3 regions of the Paraburkholderia sp. MM6662-R1 genome follow, and region 2 is predicted to be linked to each of the others. Evidence: riboswitches for the same ligand, from Rfam matches in the RefSeq annotation. Region 2 holds a riboswitch; each other region holds the start of a gene.
What was found. Region 2 has a riboswitch for cobalamin ahead of OKW39_RS03830 (TonB-dependent receptor). Riboswitches for the same ligand answer to the same signal wherever they lie in the genome.

Region 1 (2,200 bases), on a different contig from region 2:
CACGAGACGCATCGCCGCGCCCTGCAGTGCCGCGAAGCCTTTGACACGGTAAATCGTGTGGGTTTCGACGAGCGCCTGCAAGGCGGCGAGCGCCGCGTCGCGCGACGGTACCGATGCCTGCACGACGACCGAATCGAATTCATCGTGGTGATGATCGGGGTCGTCGGTGGAACCGTGGTGGTCATGACGCAGGTGGATCGTCTCTTCCGACGCCGCTTCGAGGCCCAGCAGCGTATGCAGGTCTAGCCGCCCCTGCTGAGCGCGCACGATCTTCACCTGCGGCGGAATCTCCGCGCGGATCGCGGCTTCGACCTCGTGCTGCCGCGCGTCGTCGATCAGATCGGTCTTGTTCAGAATCACCAGGTCGGCCGCCGACAACTGGTCTTCGAACAGTTCATGCAGCGGCGACTCGTGATCGAGATTCGGATCGGCCTTGCGCTGCGCATCGACGGCGAGCGGGTTATCGGCGAACTGGCCGCTCGCGGCGGCCGGGCCGTCCACCACCGTCACCACCGCGTCGACCGTGAAGCCGTTGCGGATCTGCGGCCAGTTGAACGCCTGCACAAGCGGCTTCGGCAAGGCGAGCCCCGACGTTTCGATCAGCACGTGATCGAGTTCATCGCGGCGCTCCGCGAGCTTTTCCATCACCGGGAAAAATTCTTCCTGCACGGTGCAGCACAAACAACCGTTCGCGAGTTCATACAATTGTCCTTCAGTCTCGACGCCGTTTTCATCGCAACCGATGCCGCAGCCCCTGAGGATTTCGCCGTCGATGCCGAGCTCGCCGAACTCGTTGACGATCACCGCGATGCGCTTGCCGCCCGCATGCTGAAGAATGTGCCGCAGCAGCGTGGTTTTGCCGCTGCCGAGAAAGCCCGTGACGATCGTGACGGGGATCTTGCGCAATTGAGTTTGCATCGTGAGGTCCATCCCTTGGCGTTGATCGGTATGCCGGAAAGTCCGCGCGTGGGTCCGCGTCGGCTGGCGAATGGAGCGAATGAAGCACGCGCAGCAGTACCAGCGATCACCAGACACGGGGACGAACGACGGCATTGCCGCGACAACGGAAATACAGAAAGCGGAACTGAGGTCATGAACGCGCCGCCGCATCCCCGCGGCGGTCGTTCTGCTTATTTGGGCCGGTATCCGGGCTGGCGAAAGCGCCGCTTCCCCTTCCCGGCCGAGTGGCTTCTCGTCCAGTGGTGAAATGTCCACGCGAGCTTGCGCGCGGACATCGAAGCCGGCACCGCGGCGTCCAGCTATCAAGCCGGAACCGCTGTTCGCTTACCGTTGCGGGGACAGCACAGGTTAGCCGCTCCAGAGCAGATGGCTCCCTGTTTCCCGTTTAACTGCATGCGCACGAACGCGCACGCGAGCACCCAAAGTGCGTGCGAGTGTAGGCCCGCGGCCTTGCGCAGTCAAGGAACGCGCCTTGCCGGAAAGCGCCGCCAAGGCTTATCCGGCAAGGCGCCATGTGCTATCGTATGCGCGCGTTTGATGCCCGCGTGGCGCGTTCAACCTGTGCTGTCCCCGCAACGGTAAGCGACCTGTGGCGCGCGATTCTGTCTTCGATTCCGCCGTGCCGCGCATGCGTTTTTTGATGCCACTTTTCCGCGAATCCGCAAAGCAGCGACGGGAAGGCGAAGCGCGTTAGGCCGCCAGCCCGGATAGCGGCCAGACACGGAGGCGGTGCGGCATGCGGCGTGTGGGGTCCGCCGGCCACTGGAATCCGCTAGGTATGACTGTTGATGCACCAGTTGCGCATCTTTGTTCGTTCATGCACTATTTCCGCATGTCACGAACGATGGTAAACATCATCCAAGCCGCGGAGTCTTTGGGCGTTGCGACTCAGACGCTGCGGCTTTGGGAACGCGAAGCCATCTCATTCCGGAGAAACGCACGCCATGGGGCGACGGCGATACAATCTGGCGCGTCTGCGGCCGCACCTCGCCTAGGCCCGCATATGCAAGCCAGCCGGTGCTCGAACTCTACTGTGCGCGGGCAAGGCGGGACGGGACGTTCCAGTTCGTCGCAGATCTCGGCTCAGGCATGAACTCTCTCGAAAAGAAAATCAGGCGTTTGCCCGACACGGTCATCGACTGGCGGGTTAGGCGGCCAGTTATCTTGGACAAGGACCGGTTGCTGCGCTTCGGCGCGGAACTGACGTCCGTTACCTGCGCGGCGAAGAACGTCGAAGTTG
Region 2 (2,200 bases):
GACCGTCGATGGCTGGATCGAGCAGCGCAAAATCAAGCCGGGTACAGGCATGGCACAGCTCGTTCCATCGTTCACTGCGGCGGCATGGAGGTACACGCGCAGGATCCCCTGGCGGTCGTAGTCTTCAACCGCCTCGCAGTTCGGTGCGCAACGATGATCGATCCAGCGGGCGGCGTTCCCGCCGGTGCCCGCATCAATGCAGTAGCGGCCGTCACCGTCACCCAGCGCAAACAGAAAGGTGTGGAACGGGTCTTCGGCGTTGACGGGATGCTGGCGTCGTGCTGCCGCGTGGGTAATGCGCGCCCCCCTGTATTCGATGATGCGCATGCCGCGCGGAATGTCGGCAACGGCAAAGACACCCTTGCCATGGATGGGACTGCGTCGGATCTGGATCAGGCGGGGCATGAATGCAGGAATGTATGCGGTGAAGCAGACTCAAGTATAGCGTTCCCTTTTCTAATTATCGCAACTGTGTTGCGTTTACGATGCGGGTTAGATATCGTTCTGCCGGAATCGCGGGCGATCCGACCGCTGGCGCGATGACCCCGACGTGAAGCGGGCAGCCTGCACGGGCAGGCATGCGCTAGCCAGGCCGGGGCGCGGGGGAATTGAGTGTGCGATCGATTAGAATTGCGCACGCAAAGCCCGGAAGCTGGTGCAAATCCAGCGCGGTCGCGCCACTGTGACCGGTTTCCTGAAACCGGGAGTCAGACCTGGGCCTTGTCTTCCTTCACCTGTCATGGGGCGCGAAACCCCAGGAGAACCGCCATGACCTGCATCGTCAGTGTCCACCGGGCATCGGCTGCCCGTTGCTTCCTCTTTTTCTCCCGTCGTCTGTGTTGACCCGGTAAGTTTCGCCGGTCAGTACGGCATGCCTGGTTCGTGTTTCCGGCAATCGTGCGGCGTTTCACTGCGTCGATGACATGGTGGATCGGCACGTGTGTCGAGCGCATAACAAACAGGCGCACCGCATACGGTAGCGCCAGAGAAAAAAGAAAAGAGAGCAGGACAATGAAGAAAATCTCGATCCTTTCGCCGTCGCGAACGCAGCGACGCCGCAGCCGTCAGCTCACAGCAGGGATGCTCGGCTGCGCGTGGCTGATCGGCTCGTCGTCCGCGTTTGCTGATGACGGCAGCGGCCCGGCGGCAGACAGCACGCAATCTGCGCAGGAGCCGGCACAGACGCTGCCGGCTGTTAAGGTCCAGGCATCGGGCCATACGGATACACCGGACCTGAGCACGCCGATCCGTACCGGCAGCCGGCTTGGACTGTCGAGCCTCGATACGCCGGCGAGCGTCGAGACGCTCACCGGTGAGCAGATTCAGGTGCGCGGCGACACCACGGTCAACGAGGCCATTACGCGTGCGGCCGGCTTTGCCACCGACGCGGCACCCGGCAATGGCGGCACGTCGGTCTCGGTGCGCGGCTTCAGCGGGCCGGAGTCGATCACGACGCTCTATGACGGCACGCGCATGTATCCTGGCGCAGGCACGGTGACCTTTCCGTTCGATACGTGGTCGGTCGACCGGATTGAGGTGCTGCGCGGTCCGGCGTCGGTGCTCTACGGTGAGGGTGGCATCGGCGGCGTGATCAACGTCGTGCCGAAGGCGCCGCAGCGCGACTACGCGACCACGGTCCAGCTCGGCGCGGGCGCCTATGGCGAGAAGCGCGTGGCGCTCGATACGACGGGCGCGCTCGGGCCCATGCTGTCATACCGCTTTTACGTGAGCGACGACCGCTCGAACGGCTGGGTACCGCGCGGCGATTCGCATACCACGGCGCTCGGCGGCGCATTGCGGCTCGACGTCGATCCGACCTTGTCATTCACACTCGACTACGACTACGGCCGCCAGAAGCCGGCGCGCTATTTCGGGATTCCGGTGCTCGACGGTGCGCTCAATCCGGCGTTCCGCTACCAGAACTACAACGTCGCCGATTCCGCGATCTCCTATTACGACCAATGGACGCGGCTGAACGCGAAGTGGCACGCCATGCCTGGCATCACGGTGCGCAACCAGCTCTATTATTTGCTGACCAACCGCCACTGGCACGATAGCGAGAGCTACGCCCTGCAGCCGGATGGCGATGTGTTGCGCAGCGATTACATCGAGATCCTCCATCATCAGCGGCAGATCGGCGACCAGCTCGACACGACGATCGACGGGCGTGCATGGGGCCATCAGAACCGGCTGGTCGTCG
Region 3 (2,200 bases), on a different contig from region 2:
TGCCTGCCCGATGCAACGCACGATCAGAATTCGCCGGGACGTCAGCACTTTTATCTCGGCGCGAAGGATCGACGCACCGAAATCACGCTGACGCCCGAGGGGTCCAACCGGTTGCGGCTTGTGGTGTCGGGCAGGTAAGCGGCGGTGCCGTTCAGGCGGTGGCGGCCGGGCGCCACGACCAGCCGCGTCGCGAGTGGCGTAATTCGACGACCGACAGCGGCGCGATCTCGATGCGACAGAACACGGTTGGCGATGCGCCGAGGGCGTGCACGATTGCCGCTCGCAGTAGAGTCGCGTGGGTGATGGCGACGATGGTTCGACCTTGCGCAGAGGCCGCGAAGCTTGCTTCGTTGACGGCATTGCATGAACGCACGTCTGCCTGCTGCGCGTCGAGCCACTCTCCAACCCGCTGCACGAGTTGACCGAACGATTCGCCGCCGGGCGGCGCGGTGTCGGGCTCGCGTGTCCAGGCGGCGAGTTCGCGGGGCGTTGCGTCGGCAATGGCCGCGAGGCGCTGGCCGCGCCATTTGCCATAGTCGATATCCACCAATGCGTCGGCAGGCGTGGCGCTCAGACCGAGCGCGGCGGCCGTTTCGCGCGCGCTGGCGGCGGGGCTGGTGAACACCGCGCCGTGGGCGGGAAGCGCGAGACGCGGTCGCGCCGCTTCGACTTCGGCGCGACCGCGCGCGTCGAGCGGATCGTCGTCAGGGAAGCGGCCCGCGCGCTGCGCGGCCGTTGCCGCGTGGCTCACCAGTAATAGTCGCGTATCCATTCTTTGCGTTGGCGCCTCATTCGTACTTGCCTGCGTGGTTTCATCGCCTCGCGGCTCGCGGCGCGCGTTGCGAGGTAGCCCTCGCCGTCACGGAAGCCGCAGTTTAGCGCGTAGAATACCGACACTGCGAAGCACGGAAGCCGGTGAGAGCCCGGCGCGGTCGCGCCACTGTAATCGGCATTGCAATCCACAAGAGCCGAAAGCCAGACCCGAGCTTCGCACCATTCCTCTGCAATCGACTTTCGGGGCGCGTCACCCCAGGAGATGTCCATCATGACCGAAGCTGTTCTTGATCGCGCCGCGCAACCGGCGGCCCAGCCCACTCCCATTCCTTTGCGCGAACTGCTGCCGTGGGTCGTGTTCGGCGGCTTGCTGCTGTTGCTCGCGCTTTACTTCGTTGGTGCGGAACAGGGCGCGACGTCGCTCGTGCCCGGCATGTACGTGCATGAGTTCGTGCACGACGGCCGCCATCTGCTCGGCTTTCCCTGCCACTAACGGAGTTCGACATGGTAGGTAAATTGTTGGTGCGCGGGATGCTCGCGGGCATCGTCGCGGGCTTGCTCACGTTCGCGTTCGCGCGAATCGTCGGCGAACCACAGGTCGATCAGGCCATTTCATTCGAAGAAAAAGCGGCCGCCGCGCGCGGCGAGGCGCCCGAGCCCGAAATCGTGAGCCGTCAGACGCAGGCTGGCCTCGGCCTGCTGACTGGCGTGGTCACGTATGGCGCGGCATTTGGCGGCCTGTTCTCGCTGGTGTTTGCGTATGCGTATGGACGCGCGGGGACGTTGAGCGTGCGCGCGCTGTCCGCGTGGCTCGCGCTTGGCGCGTTCATCACGCTCGTGATCGTGCCGAATATCAAGTATCCGGCCAATCCGCCGTCGGTCGGTGATCCGGAGACGATCGGCACGCGCACGGGCCTGTTCTTTCTGATGATCGCGATTTCGCTCGCGACGATGGTGTTTTCGCTGAAGGTGCGGCGTCGCGCGGCGGCGAAGCTGGGTGCGTGGAACGGTTCGATCGTCGCGGGGCTCGTGTTCGTCGTGGTCATCGCGGCCGTGCAACTGTCGATGCCGGTCATCAATGAAGTGCCGGCCGCGTTCCCGGCTGTGCTGCTGTGGAAGTTCCGCGTCGCGGCGATCAGCATGCAGGTGGTCATGTGGACGACGATCGGGCTGCTGTTTGGCGCGATGGTCGAGCGCAGCGCTTTTATGCGTACGAATGCGCGGGTGACGATGAAGTCCGCCTGATGGTGACGGTGACACGCGGCCGCGCAAGCGGCCATTCTCGCGCGCAACGCGCGAGAATGGTTTTGCATCAAGTACTTGGCGCAGTTGTGGAGTGGTTATCCACAGCCTTGCGAACATTTTCTGTGGAAAAGCTGCTTAACGGCTTTTCGCAACTCCACTCATCTCTCCCTTTCGCCGCGGC

Region 1: another riboswitch for cobalamin. It lies ahead of cobW (cobalamin biosynthesis protein CobW); the one in region 2 lies ahead of OKW39_RS03830 (TonB-dependent receptor).
Region 3: another riboswitch for cobalamin. It lies ahead of OKW39_RS36845 (CbtB domain-containing protein); the one in region 2 lies ahead of OKW39_RS03830 (TonB-dependent receptor).

The regions. Positions count from the first base shown of each region.
Region 1 is NZ_JBNDLV010000004.1:2,648,931-2,651,130, reverse strand. Features, by position in the region: gene cobW (cobalamin biosynthesis protein CobW) at 1-918, opposite strand, end outside; cobalamin riboswitch at 1,121-1,397, opposite strand; gene OKW39_RS42085 (hypothetical protein) at 2,050-2,200, shown strand, end outside.
Region 2 is NZ_JBNDLV010000001.1:790,569-792,768, reverse strand. Features, by position in the region: gene OKW39_RS03840 (hypothetical protein) at 1-121, shown strand, start outside; partial or broken gene OKW39_RS03835 (SET domain-containing protein-lysine N-methyltransferase) at 169-327, opposite strand; cobalamin riboswitch at 594-737, shown strand; gene OKW39_RS03830 (TonB-dependent receptor) at 1,012-2,200, shown strand, end outside.
Region 3 is NZ_JBNDLV010000004.1:1,505,059-1,507,258, forward strand. Features, by position in the region: gene OKW39_RS36835 (hypothetical protein) at 1-138, shown strand, start outside; gene OKW39_RS36840 (histidine phosphatase family protein) at 152-772, opposite strand; cobalamin riboswitch at 860-1,005, shown strand; gene OKW39_RS36845 (CbtB domain-containing protein) at 1,046-1,267, shown strand; gene OKW39_RS36850 (CbtA family protein) at 1,279-2,019, shown strand.